2 regions of the Romboutsia sp. LXY-2 genome follow, and region 1 is predicted to be linked to the other one. Evidence: riboswitches for the same ligand, from Rfam matches in the RefSeq annotation. Region 1 holds a riboswitch; the other holds the start of a gene.
What was found. A riboswitch is a leader RNA that binds a small molecule or an ion and turns the genes downstream of it on or off. The one in region 1 is predicted to bind cyclic di-GMP.

Region 1 (8,595 bases):
ATGCAATAGATGCTAATAAGATTAAAGAAAAACTTGGATGGAATCAAGTTTATGATTTTGATAAGGGTATACGTGAGACTGTAAAGTACAAATTAATCTAAACTAATTAAAGGACCCCTTATGAGTCGTTTTTTATTTACATCTATAAAGGTAGGCTTGGATTAGATACAGATGCTAAGGTGTTGTATACGTTTATTGATGGGAACTTGGTGTATAAAGCATTGTCAAAATATTAGTTATTAATATATCATTTGTGCCTTATTAAGACATAGGGGATTAATAATAGAAGATAAATAATTTTTTGTAGGAAAATATATACATCTAATAAATGTATATATTTTCATTTTATGATAAAATAATACTAAGGAAATGATTATAAATATATAGTAGTTGAGGGGTAAGATATGAAAAAACAAGAACAAAAGATAATAGTAGGAGGGGTACTAGTAACGGCTTTAGCTACAGCAGGATTTTGTACAAGCCAGGGTAGCTTAGCATCAGCGGATAACTACAAGAGTCCTCCAGCTCATGTATTAGAGGAAGAACCTAAAGTAGAAGAAGAAAAAGAAGAAGTAGAGGTAACTGAGGAAGAAGCGACACCGGAGGAAGAAGTAGAAGTAGATACAGAATCAGTAAATGATGACGATGAGAGCAATGAAGTGGTAAGGCCAGAGCAAAATGAGAGACCGAATCAAAGACCAACGCCAAACCCTACACCGACGCCAAATCCATCACCAAACCCTACACCAAATCCAACTCCGACACCGGATCCAGAGCCGACACCAACACCAACACCGGATCCAACACCAGATCCTACACCAACACCGGATCCAACACCAGATCCTACACCTACTCCGGATCCAACACCAACACCAGACCCTACACCAACGCCGGATCCAGTACCAACACCAGAGCCGACTCCACAACAATAAAGGTAAAAAATATAAATAGGGACTATGTTTTAACAGTTGACTCTTATAGAATAGAGTCGGCTGTTTTATTTTGTCGTATTTTAGGTTTAAAATGTATTATAATATTAAATTTATGCTATAATAAAATCATTATTATTAGACAGGGGGAGTAAAGACATGATAGATATACATTGTCATATAGTGCCAGGTGTAGATGATGGAGCGAAGACTTTAGAGGATGCACTTTCAATGTTAAAAATAGCAGAAAGCGAAGGAATAAAAAAGATAGTAAATACTTCGCATTATCATCCTCAATTTAAATATACTAAAGGGGAGGAGCTATTAGTAGAAGTAGAAAATTTTAATAAAATCATTAAAGAAAATGGAATAGATGTCGAAGTTATAATAGGTAACGAATTATATTTTGATGATAGTTTTTTAGAGTGTATTGAGAAAAAAGAGTTTTATACTTTAAACAACAGTAGATATGTCCTTGTAGAGTTTTCACCTACTAATTTTCCTAAGAAATTAAGCGAAGTGGTCTATGAGTTTAAGATAAGAGGTTATGTGCCTATACTTGCTCATGTAGAAAGATATAATGATATTCAACAAAATCCAAGCTTATTAACTGAGGCAATAAAAGAAGGGGCACTTATACAAATAAATGCTTCTAGTGTGCTAGGTAAAGGTAGTAGTGAAGCTCATAGAATAACTGAGCTTTTATTAAAAAATAGTATAGTACACTTTGTAGGTACAGATGCACATGGGCCTGAAAGAAGAAGACCTATGATAAGAGAGGCATATGATTATGTATGTGAAGAGTATGGAGAGAAAAAAGCACAAAGATTATTTATAGAAAATCCAAGTAGAGTCATAAATAACGAAGAAGTAGAAATAGTGGTAGAAGAAGAAGACATTAAAAAGAAGAAGTCCTTTTTCTCAAAGTTTTTTAAGAAAAGTAGTTAATTATTTTAGTATTTAATATTAAATATAATTTTATTCTACATTTTTCTACAAAAGCTGCAAAAACATATATACTTTTAAACAGTTTTAATATATAATTAATTTGTTATAAAATTAAATAGGCAAACTTAGAGAAATCCAAGGACGCAAAGCTAAAGGGGCTAAGGTAATATACTATGCTAGCCAGCTGCCGATAAGAGATAATCTTATTGAAGTAACACTTATTTGATAAGTGTTTGTTTTGATGGCAGCTACCTTTATATAAGGTAGTTTTTTTACGCTTAAAAACATGTTATAGGATTATAGACTTCTAAAGGGAGAGCCTATAAAAATATTAAGGAGAATAGTGTGAAAGATAATATTAAAAACATTAAAGCAATTATAATTAGTATAACTTTAACAATAGTACTAGTGCTGACTTTTGCTGCTATATTATTCAAATTGGAAGTGTTAAATCCAACAACATATACAAAAGCATTTGAAGAGAATAAGATATACAGTGAAATCTATGAGGATATAGAAATAGAAATTAATAAGTACGTAGCTGACAATAACTTACCTAAGGGTATTTTTGATGATGTTATTAGTAAAAGTGATGTAGAAGAGGTAGTAAATAATGATATATTCTCTGCTGTGGGATACATAAAAAACGAAATGAAAAAAGTGCCTCCAATAAATATGTCAGTTTATGAATCTAGAGTAGAAGAAAGTTTAAATGAGTATGTAGAATCTGATGAATATAAAGATATTGTAAGAGCAAATTATTATAACAATGATTTTGAAAAATTAGATGTAACTGTGGTAAAACAAGAGATATTAAATGATATTGAAGATAAATTAGCAATTATAGATAACAAAACTTTAGCTGATTCACTAGGAATAATAAAGATGTCTAAGTATGCAAATATATTGGATAGTGGATTAGTGATAATAGCATTAATAGTGGCTGTATTTGTTCTTTGTGGATTATACTTCCCTATTTGGAAGAGAAGAAAGAAAAGAAAGTTTGCATGGATGGGAGCAGCTATGATAGCTTCAGGACTTCTTATGATTATAATAGGTACTGTGGGCTCTATAACTGGAGTGTATGAAAATGTAGCTGTAAATGTGCCTTACTTAGGTACGGTTATAGGAGTTGTAATAAAGGGATTAATAGGTAAGTTTAGATTAACTGGAGCAGTGTTATTAGTAGTTGGGTTATTAACAGCTAGTGTTTATGTAAAGTCTAAGCTTAAGAGAAAAGAAGATCTTTCATTAAAATTTGGATAATATATAAATAAACTCTAGAAATAGAGTTTATTTTTTTTACTTATTAATGGTTAGAAAATTAACATTCAAAAAAATACAATTCAAACATAATATTACAAATATCGACAAATAAAAGTGGTAGAATAGACAAAGAAAATTACTTTTACATTATCAACAATTAGAATTATCAGCAAAAAGGGAGAAAGAAATGATTATAAAAAGAAACAAATTTGCAAAAGTAATCGGTGCAATTTCATTATGTTTAATAATGAACATCTCAGTAGTAGATGCACACTCAGGGAGAACCGATTCTAATGGAGGCCACAGAGATAATAAAAATGTATCCGGTCTTGGAAGTTACCATTATCACCATGGCTATGGTCCACATTTACACACAAATGGTTGCCCATATGGAGGTGGTACAACTAATGGTAGTGGAGGAGTAAGCGGCTTATCAACAGTAAATACAGAAGAAAAAGAAAAAGAATCAGCTAGAACAAAGGGATATAATGATGGTTATAACGCAGGTTATGCAGGGCAGTTAAGCAACAACTCTTACTCAGGGAATTATAGTGATTTATATTCATCAAAATACAGTGAAGGTTATACAGAAGGAACAAAAAAGCTAGAATCAGAAAAAGATGAAGCAAATTCGAAAGGCTTTGAAATAGGGGTTACAGGAGCAACTATAGATACTAGTATATATAGTAATGAGGAATTAAAAAAAGCATATCATGAAGGGTATAATAAGGGAATCAAAGAGTACAAAGATAATAAAATAAAAGAATATAGCGCTATTGGTCTAAAGGATGGTAAAGAGGATAAGCCAAGTATAAATTTAGAAAATATAGATGTAGCGTTTAAAAGAGCATATCAAGAAGCTTATGATAAGGGACAAGTCATATTATCAGAAACTTACATGGAACAAGGATATAAGGATGCATTTAAAAGTACCGAGTACAAATCTCCAGCTTATGAAAATAATAAATATAATAATTGGTACAAAGAAGGTTTTGATAAAGGGATTAAGGATATAGAGCATTTAAAAGAGGTTGGATATAGTGATGGTTATAATAGAAATGAACAGAGAGTACCTGAAGGATTAGGTTATGGAAAAGGCTTATATAATCATTATTATGCTAAAGGAGAAGAAGTAGCAGATAAAGAAGCTAAAGAGGCAACAATGACTTTTAGTGGTGTTGCAGTAGCTGGTTGGTTATTAAGAAGATTTTTAGTAGCTAAGAAAAGTATTATGTAAGTAGAGGTGAATAGTATGTCAATATATAGAAATGTATGTTATAAGGTTGAAAATTTCTTTATAAAGAGAATGAGTAAGAGTGAAAGTGATTTGAAGGAGAATATGAAAAAAGCTCAGCTTTTTAGAGAAAATAAAGAGCGGGATAAGATAGAGAAGAAAAATAGTAAGAGAAAAAATAAGAGATTAGCAGAAGAAGCTATTTAAATAGTAGGCATATTTGCCTACTATTTTTTTACAATCCTTACTCATACACCCTTCTTGCGAAAGTAGTAAACTTAAATCGATCAGGTCTATGCCTAGACTCAGTATACTCAAACAAACTCCCATTATCCAAATACACAAAATTACTAATCACAGCAACCAAATTATTATTCTTCAAATCCAGATATTTCTTATCCAAAACACTACAAGGAACCACAGACACTATCTTCTGAGCACCGCTTATTTTAAGCCCTAACTTGTTTTCTACATACTCATAAATAGAGTTCATAGCATCAGCCTTAGTAATATCTTTTACAATATTAGAATTTAAATAATTAATATCGAGTATAACGTTCTCTGTATCAATATTTCTCACCCTTACCATATATATCACTTTAGTACCAACAGTAAACCCCGATTTATTGCTAAAAGACTCATCTACAATCATCTCTTCAAATATAGGAATATCAGTACTATAATTCAAAGAATTATTAGATGAAACCTCTTTGAAACTTTGTAATCCACCTACTAAAAACTTAAGAGGTTGTTTTTCCATTACAAACACCCCTTTGCCATGTACACTAGTCACATATCCATCTAGTGATAGCATTCCAATAGCTCTCCTAATAGTATTTCTACTTACTGAAAACATATCTTTTAAGTCATTTTCAGAAGGGAGCTTTTGACCGGGCTCATATTCATTAGAGATTATTTTATATTTTAAATCATTATATATATCTATGTATTTACCTACAGCCATTAAACTTTTATTCCTTTCTATATATTTATAAAAGTAATTAATCTATTTTTTATAAAACTAATTAATCTATTATTTATAAACTAACTATTGAGCATTATAGACTTATTATAACAATTTTATGTAAAATAGTCATCAAAGGATGTAAAAAGGCTAAATATATAAACACAAAGCATTAGATAATAGAAAAAGTAGAAAAAAATAAAACTTGTTTAAACAAGTTGTTGACATACTTGTTTAAACAAGTTAATATAATAGTACAAAGAAAACGTTAACAAGGAGGTTTTGAGATGGGAAAATACAAAAATGATGCAATAGAAATCGTAAAACTAATTGGGGGCAAGGAAAACATAGTTAGTGGCTCCCATTGTGTAACAAGATTAAGACTAGTACTAAAAGATGAATCAAAAGCAGACACCAAAGAATTAGAAAAATTACCTATAGTAAAAGGAACATTTACAAATGCAGGTCAGTTCCAGATAGTAATAGGTACAGAGGTAAGTGATTTATATAAAGACTTCGTAGAAGTAGCAGGCATAGAAATAGTAAGTAAAGAAGAAGTAAAAAAAGCAGCGCAAGAAAATATGAACATAGTGCAAAGAGTTATCAGTGGACTAGCTGAAATATTTATACCAATATTACCAGCTATCATCACAGGAGGTCTAATATTAGGATTTAGAAATGTTATAGGTGACTTAGCGGTATTTGGAGATGGAACACAAACACTTACAGCACTGTACCCAACATTAGCAGAAATACACAGTTTCCTATGGATACTAGGAGAAGCGATATTCCACTTCCTGCCAGTAGCAGTAACGTGGTCAACAGTTAAAAAGTTTGGTGGTTCAGAAATATTAGGTATTATATTAGGTATTACATTAGTATCACCACAATTATTAAATGCTTATGGATATGCATCAGCTGCAGCAGAAGGTACTATACCATTTTGGGATTTTGGATTATTCACTATACAAAAAGTAGGATACCAAGCACAAGTTATACCAGCAATAGTATCAGGAATACTATTATCTAAAATAGAAACAAACATGCGTAAAGTAGTACCAGATGTACTAAAAATGATAATAATACCATTCGTAGCGCTATTAGTAACAGTATTACTTTCATACATTATAATAGGACCTATATCTCGTACAATAGGTGATGGAATAGCAATATTCTTCAACAGGTTATTAACAGGACCATTCAAGATAGTAGGAGCAATAATATTTGGTTTAACATATGCACCACTTGTAATCACAGGATTACACCACACATTCATAGCAGTAGACTTACAATTAATAGCAAACGGTGGAACAATGATATGGCCACTAATAGCACTTAGTAACATAGCACAAGGAGCTGCAGCATTTGCAATATACACAGTATGTAAAAATGATCCTAAGATGAAATCAATGTCACTATCAGCTACACTATCAGCTTGGTTAGGAGTTACAGAACCAGCAATGTTTGGGGTAAACTTAAAATATAAATATGCATTCTATGCAGCATTGATAGGATCTGCATCAGCGGCTACAGTGTCTATACTTACAGGAGTATTAGCAAACTCAATCGGTATAGGTGGATTACCAGGATTCTTAGCAATCCAACCGCAATACTGGGTATCATTTATAATAGCAATGGCAGTAGCAGTAGTGGTTTCATTTGTATTAACACTAGCTTTTCACAAAAAGCAACAACTATCAAATAAAAAAAACAAAGCAACAGTTTAATAAATAAAAAATAAATCAATAAATTAATATTAATAAAGATGCTACTATTTAATATTAAAAATATATGAATATATAGAAAAGATAATATAAGGGAACTATTGATATTACATCATTAGTTTCCGTATATTTGTTAATGGAGGACATAAATTATGAACAACAAAGAATGGTACAAAAATAGCGTAGTATATCAAATATATCCAAAAAGTTTTAAAGATAGTAATAATGATGGTTTTGGAGATATCAAAGGAATAATATCCAAATTAGAGTATATAAAAAACTTAGGAGTAGATGTAATATGGCTTACACCGATATATATCTCTCCTCAAAATGACAATGGATATGATATAGCAGACTACTACAACATAGACCCGTTATTTGGATCAATGGAAGACTTTGAACAGCTACTAAAAGAAGTACACAATCGTGACATGAAACTGATACTAGACATGGTAGTCAACCATACATCGATATATCACGAGTGGTTTAAAGAAGCGTTAAAAGGAGAAGATAACCCATATCATGATTTTTATATATGGAAAAAAGGTAAGAACAACTGTCCACCAAACAACTGGGCATCTAAATTTGGTGGCTCAGCATGGAAATACGTAGAATCATTGGATAAGTACTATCTACATTTATTTGATGTGACACAGGCAGACTTAAACTGGGAAAACCCAGAACTAAGAAAGAAAATATACGAAATGATGAACTTCTGGTTAGAAAAAGGAGTAGATGGATTTAGACTAGACGTAATAAACCTATTATCTAAAAACAAAAACTTCCCAGATGACACATTTGAAAGTCCAATGCATGACGGTAGAAGATTCTACACAGATGGACCCAAAATACACGAGTATCTACACGATATAAACAAAAACGTATTTGGAATGCATCCAGGAACAATGACAGTAGGAGAAATGTCATCTACTACAATAGACCACTGCATCAACTACACAAAACCAGAAAACGAAGAAATAAGTATGACATTTAACTTCCATCATCTTAAAGTGGACTACCCAAACGGAGAAAAATGGGCACTAGCACCAGTTGATTTTGACAAACTAAAGGACATCATATTCGACTGGCAAATAGGAATGGAAGAAGGAAATGGATGGAATGCAGTATTCTGGTGCAACCACGATCAACCTAGAATACTATCTAGATTTGGAGATGATGTAAACTATCCACTAGAAAGCGCAAAAATGCTAGCAACATCAATTCACATGCTAAGGGGAACACCGTATATATTCCAAGGTGAAGAAATAGGAATGACAAACCCATACTTTGAAAGCATAGATGAATATAAAGACATAGAAGCAATAAATGCATACCAGAACTTAATAAATAAAGGATGCACAGAAACAGAAGCACTAGAAATACTAAAAAGTAAATCAAGAGATAACTCTCGTACACCAATGCAGTGGGATGATACGAAAAATGCAGGCTTCACAACAGCAAAACCATGGATTAACCTAGCTAAAAACTACGACACAGTAAATGCAGCATCACAAATAAAGGATGAAGAGT
Region 2 (8,595 bases), on a different contig from region 1:
CATAATGAGATTAAGAAAAAAAATATCAATTGCTGCAACTTCACTGTTAGTATTTGCTTTACTTACAGGTTGCTCAAGTACAGATGCAAAGGATGATAAATCAGCATCTTCTTCAGATGTTATAACAGTAGGATCCGATCAAACTACTGTACCATTTACTTATATTGAGGATGATAAACACGTTGGATTTGAGGTTGATGTATGGAATGAAATAGGGAAAAGATTAGGTAAAGAAGTTAAATTTGAGATGGCACAATTCTCTTCTTTATTTGGAATGCTAGATAGCAATAAGATTGATACTGTTTCTAACTATGTTACTATAACACCTGAGAGACAAGAAAAATATGACTTTGCTACTACATACTGCTATGGAAGTATTGGTTTTTTAGTTAATCCAAGCACTTCAAATATTAATAGTATAGAAGATTTAAAGGGGAAAAAAATCGGGGTTATTAATGGTTCAGAAACAGTTACTATGCTAGAAAGTCTTAAAAAAGAAAAAAATATTGACTTTGAAGTTATAGTATATGACGATGATGACATTTTATATCCAAGTTTAAAAGCTGGTAAAATAGATTTATATTGTACTAATCTTGCAGTTGCTTTAACTGATATAAAAGATGGACGTACAGATGCAAAAGTTCTTGATTTAACACTTTCTGAAGTAGAATGTGGATATGCTTTTTCTAAAGAAAATTCTAAACTTAAAGATGAAGTTTCTAAAGTTATAAGTGATATGCACTCAGATGGAACTTTGACTAAGATCTCTGAAAAGTGGTTTGGTGGAGATATTACTAAGTCAAATATGTAAATAATATAAAAATACAAAAATAGGTTTATAATATTTTTTATAAATACATTAAAATATAACTAAAAAACAAAAGAGCTGCTCATGACAATATACATTGTACATGAAGTAGCTCTTATTTAATATATTACTCAGCTATTGAAACTGGGTATACACTAACTTTTTCTTCTTATCTTTTCTCTCGAATTTAACAGTTATAGAGTCATCTATCTACAAGTTAGGTTTTGAGTTAGTAATATAAAACTTAGTGTCTCCATAAGATGCAAAGTCTCCTAATAAATTTCCATCGTGATCATTAGCTATTAATTTAAGTTCTCTAACTCCACTTAAATCTATTGAAACAAATTCAGCATCACTATCTTTTCTTATTGTGTTTGATCTAAACACTTCAACACCATCTGCTAATATCCTAAAGTCTATACTTGTTCTATTATCATCGTAATTTTTATCTGTTCCTAAATATGTTGTAAAGTAATTATAATCTTTTCCTTCTAGGTTATATACTATTTCAGAATTTGTAGCAACACCGATTCCTTTATCAAATTCTTTTACAGTACCATCTACTTTTAGCTTTATCTTATTATTAGAACCTACTGCTTTGTCTTTATTTACAGTTCTCCATCCAGTTGTTGCACTTTCCCATACTACATCTGATGCATAGTTTATATCACTATATACTAATATCTCCTTAACCTTAGTAACTATATTATTATCACTATCAGTTACTGTATAAGTTACTTTATAGTTTCCAGTTTTATTAAAATTAAATCCTCCATCTTCAACTGTAATACTTTGAGTTAAGTCGCCATCTTCTATATCTGTAGCTACTACATTATCTAAAAGGTTAAATTCTGTTCCTAACTTCATTTGAACAGTCTCATCACCTATAATTAATGTTGGTTTTGCATTATTATTAGTTAACTTCGGGCTTGCTATAACTGCATGGTCAGAAGAATTTCCATTGCCACCATCGTGAATTTCTATCTTAAGTTCTTTCGCTCCTTTTATATCAGCACTTACATATACTGCATCATCTTTATGTTTTAGTACATTTGTAGTTTTTACTGTTTTTCCATCTACTACTATTTTAAATGTTATAGATGATCTATCTTGTGATTCTATACCCATATCCACACCTAAAAGAGCTTCAAACGTGTCATAATCTTTATCACTTAAATCATATACAATTTCACCATTTGCATGAATTCCAAATCCTTTTTCATACTCTTTTATTTCACCATTTCTTCTTACTTTTATGTTGGTATTTTTTCTTGGTGTTCCATACTGTGTACTTACACTTTTCCATTCTTTATCTGATAAATAGTCATATTCACTTACAACTTCAACTTGCATAGAAGCAAATGACTCTACTCCATTATCTAGTACTTTGTAATCTACATTATATATCCCAGCCTTAGATATATCTATATTATGAGTTATTTCTATATTTTCTAGCTTTTCACCCTTATAGTTAGTAGCGACAACATATTCTTTTAAATCAAATTTTTCATTTACTGCTAAAGTAATTTTTTCATCTGACTTAATATTTGGTTTAAATGCATTAACAATTATGATTTTTCCAGGGTTAAGTTTTAAATCATAAGGTATTACCTCATATCTTGCGTTTTCTGTTATATCTATATTTTCAATAACAAACTGATTAGTTCTGCTAAATCCTATAACCACTCCATCCTTTAATATTTCATATCCTAATAAATGCTTTTTGTTTTCTTCATCCATATCAAAGGTTAAGGTATTAGTTTTATTATTTTCATCTATTTTAGAGTTCACATTTACAGTTAAACTATCAGTAAATCCATTATCTTTATAATCCCTTGCATTTGAATGTATGTACCATATTTTTTGATCTAATTCTGGTAATTTAGAAAGTTCGTTTTTAGCTTCTTCAGATAAAGTAAATCCATATCTTTCAAAGTATTCTGTTAGATTTTTACCTACTATCTCACTAGAGTACTTTGCAAGTGTATCTTTTTTATCTTGATAATCTTCTATACTTGGTCTTTTCTCTCTATACATTCTTTCTAACTGTGACCAGTACCCAACCTTATAAGCTTCTAGTTGTCCAAACATTGCTAAATTAGCACCACTTACTTCCTTATAATTATGGTTTAGTGCTACATTTTTATCTACATAATTATAATCTAGATTACAACCAAAACCTTCTTTGATGTAGATTTCATTAGCCCACATATTATTAGTTACTTCTCCCCATGTTCTTTGAGGTATATCCATTTGATGTCCAACTTCATGCATAGTTCCCCATGCTATACCTTTTATGCTATTCTTATCAGTTCTTAAGAAATCATCTGCAACATGTTTTTGTATACCTATATGGTCTGATGCTGCATACGCTCCTCCAAATGGTTGCATAACTCTGACTGCGGTTCTAACATTTGTAGAGTCGTGCTGTTGTTGTGTTTTATCGTCTTCTAGACCTGCAAATTTAAATCCGTCTTCAAATCTATCACTCCAAACATTTATCCCCTCTTCAACATCTATACCTTCATTTACAAACACTTGATAAGCATCACTTGCAGTACCTGTAAATAATATTCTATCTGAATTATATTCAAATATATCTACTGCTGTATCTGGATTTGCATCCATATATTCTTTATAAGCTTTCAACTCTTCTATAAACTGAGCTTGATTATCACCTGTATTAAATACTGGGAATTTTTGTCCTCCTTCGATAGATACTACCGGTGCCTTACTTTGATTTTCATTTGTATATGGATTTAATAAATATATCGCTCCACCTTTGTTAGCTTTATGTGTCCAGTTTTCATCGTATATTTCAGGTACTATAAATTTATTGTATCCTTGTTTTAATTGATAATTTCTTCTCCAATTTCCATAATGACCTTGTGATTGAGAAAATACTATCTGCGGTAGTGGCTCATCTTTATTAGCCTCAACGTAAACTTCTATAACTTCACCTGGCTTTGCAACTATACCTGTTGTTATAAAGTTTGTACCAAATGAAGACATTAATAAATTATCACTAGCATGACCATGTACATCACCAAGTTGAGGTAGAGTTATTTTGATTTGGTCTTTTTCAAAATCATTGTTTATAACTGAATAAGCTCTATCTATAAACTCTTGTAATCTTTCTTTATTAGGATGATTATTAACTTCATTTTGTAATAAATCTATAGCTTCCTTAGAATTAAATTCTTCTTTTAAGCTTGTCATAGTTCCATCTATAAACATATTGTTTAGCTTTTCATTTATTTCATCTTGTTTGTAGAATAAAAATTCATTTGCCGTTGCCCAGTTTTGATTAGATTTTTTATACTTAAACTTTATTCTCTTAACCTCTGTTGGATTAAATTTCGCTTCTACTAATCCATTTACTCTATTATGAGAACCTGTTGATATTAATTGATATGTATCGCCCTCAGAAGTTTTTGAACCATATATTTCAAATTCTTCAGCAAAACCTTTTGTATCAACTTGTCTAGCTCCGTAAACAATTCTATCTAGTACAATATTTTCTTTAAATTCTATTTCTACTTCATTATTAAAGTCTGCTCCATTAGCTTTATTTGTTTCCCAGTATGTATTTAAATCACCATCTATTGCATTTGCTATAACTTGAGATGAATAATATCCTGCATTGTTTTTTATAGATTTTATATTACTTTTATCTATTTGAAACCTTTCGTTATATGCGCTATTTTCATATAGTTCATATTGAGATGTAATTGCTTGGCTTGGCTTTATTTGTTCATTAGCTAACAAAATTTTAGCATTTTCTATTTTTTCTTTATATACATCATATAATGGATGTATTTTCACTTCATTTTCAAGTTCTTCTAATTTTTCTATAGTATTGAACTCTTCGCTCACTACACTTAAAGTATTATCAATGAACAGTCTATCCATTTTTTCTGAGACTAAATCTTCTTTATAAAAAGCAATTTCACTAATTGTAGCCCAGTTATCTTTTCCTTTATTAAATTTAAACTTCATTCTTTTAAATTCAGTTGGATTAAAGTTAGCTTCTATTAGCCCTTTTACTACGTTATGTTTTCCTGTTGCTACTAATTCATATGTATCTCCTGAAGTTGTTTTTGAGCCATATATCTCAAACTCCTCTGCAAATCCTTTGCTATCAGATTGCCTAGCTCCATAAACTACTCTATCTAATACAACTTTTTCTTTAAAAACTAATTCTAATTCATTTTTAAATGTATCAGAGTTTACTGTATTACTTTCCCATGCAGTGTTTATATCTCCATCAGTTGCATAACTTAGAGGTTTATTCATGTTATGTCCTGCATTATTCTTAATTGACTCTATGTTTGAATTGTCCATTTTAAATACTTCATTATATTTTTCATTATCATAAAAATCAAATGAAGTTATTTTGGCTTCAGTTGCTACTACTTTATCGCTTTCTACAAGTACCTTTGCATCTTCTAATTTTTCTTTGTATGCATCATATAAAAGGTGTGTTTTAAGTTCATTCTCTAAAGCATCTATTTTTTCTATTGAGTTAAACTCTTCACTTACTACACTTAAAGTATTATCAGTGAATAGTCTATTCATCTTATTTATTACTTCATCTTCTTTATAAAACCACATTTCAGAAATACTTGCCCAGTTAGCTGTTCCTTTATCAAATACGAACTTTATCTTTTTTACATTATTTTTTTCAAAATCTATTTCTAAAAAATCTTGTGTATTTTTATGTTCTCCATCAGCTATTTTTACAAATTCTGAATCACTTGAACTAGCTCCATATATAGAAAATTTCTCTGCAAATCCTCTATCTATGCCTCTTCTATTTCCATAAACTATTCTACCTATATCTATATTTTCTTTAAACTCAACTATAACCTCATTTGTAAATATATCACTATTTAACTTTCCTGTATGCCAATATGTATTTATATCTCCATCCACTGCATCTCCTATAGGTCCTCCTAAAGAGTTTCCACCGTTAGTAGTTATAGACTGTATATTACTGTTATCAATTTTGTATGAATCATCATATTGAGATAAATTTTTTGACTCTAATGCTAAAAATTTATTTATTCTTGTTTGTGTATTATGTATTTGACTGTCATTGCTATAACTTTCTACAGTTTTAATATTTGCACTTAATTCCTCTGCAAATACTTTTATTGCAGGTGTACCTGCATTTATTGCTGTTACTACAGATAGACCTATTGCTAGCTTTCTAAATTTCATAATCTTCTCCCTCTAACTTGTATTTTTATTTTCCCCCAGTTAAAGTTCTTTGTAACAAAATTCGCCTTGCTTCATGGCACCAACGACTTCATCCGTTGCTAAAAAAAGCTACTCCAATTTTAGAGTAGCTAAAGTTTGCACAACAAATATAAGTATAATCGTCGTAATACAAAGACATACAATCTCTGGCAACTGGCTGGCATAGTTAAAACCTTAGCCCCTTTAGCTTTGCGTCACTAGATTTCTCTAGTTTTGCCTATTTATTTTTATAGATTATACCATATTATTCCAAATATATACAATATTTTTACAAATTCAAAATTAATATCTATATCAAATTCATTAAAACACTCTAGTATCTTATATCTTAGATTGCCAGAATTAGATACCGGTGAGTCTAGATAAATTTTGACTTGTTTACAATTATGTTTTTCTAAAAATTTACCTATTAGCTTAATGCTATTTCTGATTGATATTTATCACCTTATTGTTGTATTTATATTTGAATTTATTGTTTTAATCTAGTATAATTATCAAAATAATATATACTATAGGATATTAATAATTTGGAGGATAAACCTTATTACTTATGAAGAATATAGGAATGAGAACAATAAAAACAGGACTAGGAATATATTTATCAATACTACTTTCACCATTGATAGTAAAGACCCCTCTTTATGCTGCCATAGCTTGTATGATGTCTATACAAACTTCAGTAAAAGGATCAGTAGTAAAAGGTCTTAGCAGAATAAAAGGGACTATATTAGGAGGTATTATAGGTTTCTTAGTTACATATTTCTTAATGCCTAACAGTGCTATAATCTGTGGTCTTGGAGCTATATTAACAATATATTTGTGTCTTTACCTAAAGATGAAAGATGAAGTATCTATCGCTACAGTTACTTTTTTATCTATAAATTTAGGGGCTATAGGTCCTAATTTGATAGATCATTCTATTCAAAGAGTAATTGATAACTCAGTGGGTGTATTTATAGGTATTTGTATTAACTACTTTTTAGCAAGACCTAATCATGCAAAAGATGTAATCAACACCTTAGAGAACATATCATTAAGTATTGATAAATTTCTTAATTCTAAGATTTTAAAAAAGAAAAAAGTAATATTTGATATTGAAAAATTGGAGTCACTTATTGGTGTGCTTGAAAAAACACATACTGAACTTGTGGTTTCTGTAGACTATGACAGAATCGATGAGAATATAAATTTCGAAGAAAAGGAAAAGTCTATTGAAAATTTAATAACCCTTTGTAGGGAGTTGTATTTTCATATTCAATCTATTATGCATTTAGAAAGAAAGCTATTTTTAAGTAATTTTAATTATAGAAATTTGAAAGAATTATATCCAGACGATAATATCAGCTGGGAAATAGACGATGTTAAGAGCCCAGTTTTTAATTATCATTTGAGTAAAATTTTAAGTAGATACTATATTCTTAATGAAAATTTAGTTAAGATTGGAATAGAATTAGACAACAATAAAACAGATGAAGAATAATATTTATCTTTCATCTGTTTTATTATGTTTAAAAACATAAATATATTATTTATGCTTAGACTGATTCATATCATCCTAAGTTTATTTGTAATTTATTATTATTTTATTTATAATAAATTACAAATAAACTTATATATTAAATATTAAAATAGAATCGGAGGAAGTACATATGTATTCAGCAGAGTATTTCATAAAAAATTTAGATCTTGAAAAACATGTAGAAGGTGGATATTTTAAACAAACCTTTCTTTCAAGTGAAAGTATTACATCAAATGATTTAAAAACAAAATTTGAAGGAGAAAGGACACTTTGGACTAGTATCTATTTTTTATTAATGGATGGTGAAGTATCTAACTTACATAGACTAAAATCTGATGAAATGTGGTATTATCATGCTGGTTCACCTTTGACTGTTTATATGATAAGTCCAGAGGGAGAACTTACTACTCATGAACTTGGACTAAATATTGAAAATGGTGAAGTTCCACAAGTTTTAGTTCCAAAAAATTATATATTTGGTTCTTCTATGAATCATAAAGGGTTTTCGTTAGTTGGATGCATGGTTTCTCCTGGATTTGAATTTAAGGATTTTGAATTGTTTAAAAGAGATTATTTACTAGATTTATATCCTCAACACAAAGAAGTTATACTGAAATTAACTAGAGACTAATCTCTATTAGTCAAAATTAAAAGCAAGTCTTACGAAAATCAACTTAAAATATTTTTGTGTATTCTTAACCAAATTTAAAGAACAATAATCATTAATATTGAAGGACTATGATGAATATATCATAGTCCTTTTTACTTATTTCTTTCATTTTTGCAAAAAGAAATACCTACCTAATAAAAAGTGTCATTTTTAGCAAAGTACACCCACTTGATATAGAAAAATGTTCATGATTTATGCTTAGACTCAAGTGTAAAAAGTACCACGTCGTAAAACACGACGTGGCCTTTGTATTAATATCTATTTAATTTCAACAGTCTTTTCAACAGTCTCTTCTACTGTTCTCACATAATCAACACCATCTATATTTAGTATATC

Region 2: it holds a riboswitch for cyclic di-GMP, as region 1 does, so the genes downstream of both, ACI48P_RS00965 (NPCBM/NEW2 domain-containing protein) here and ACI48P_RS17070 (hypothetical protein) in region 1, are expected to answer to the same signal.

Annotation. Positions count from the first base shown of each region.
Region 1 is NZ_JBKFGI010000011.1:215,194-223,788, reverse strand. Features, by position in the region: gene rfbB (dTDP-glucose 4,6-dehydratase) at 1-101, shown strand, start outside; gene ACI48P_RS17080 (hypothetical protein) at 405-932, shown strand; gene ACI48P_RS17075 (tyrosine-protein phosphatase) at 1,089-1,877, shown strand; cyclic di-GMP riboswitch class I at 1,986-2,069, shown strand; gene ACI48P_RS17070 (hypothetical protein) at 2,223-3,143, shown strand; gene ACI48P_RS17065 (YHYH domain-containing protein) at 3,331-4,380, shown strand; gene ACI48P_RS17060 (hypothetical protein) at 4,396-4,584, shown strand; gene treR (trehalose operon repressor) at 4,622-5,341, opposite strand; gene treP (PTS system trehalose-specific EIIBC component) at 5,629-7,068, shown strand; gene treC (alpha,alpha-phosphotrehalase) at 7,218-8,595, shown strand, end outside.
Region 2 is NZ_JBKFGI010000001.1:203,872-212,466, forward strand. Features, by position in the region: gene ACI48P_RS00960 (transporter substrate-binding domain-containing protein) at 5-811, shown strand; gene ACI48P_RS00965 (NPCBM/NEW2 domain-containing protein) at 1,019-6,031, opposite strand; cyclic di-GMP riboswitch class I at 6,216-6,298, opposite strand; gene ACI48P_RS00970 (DUF5616 domain-containing protein) at 6,298-6,507, opposite strand; gene ACI48P_RS00975 (FUSC family protein) at 6,621-7,550, shown strand; gene ACI48P_RS00980 (cupin domain-containing protein) at 7,720-8,220, shown strand.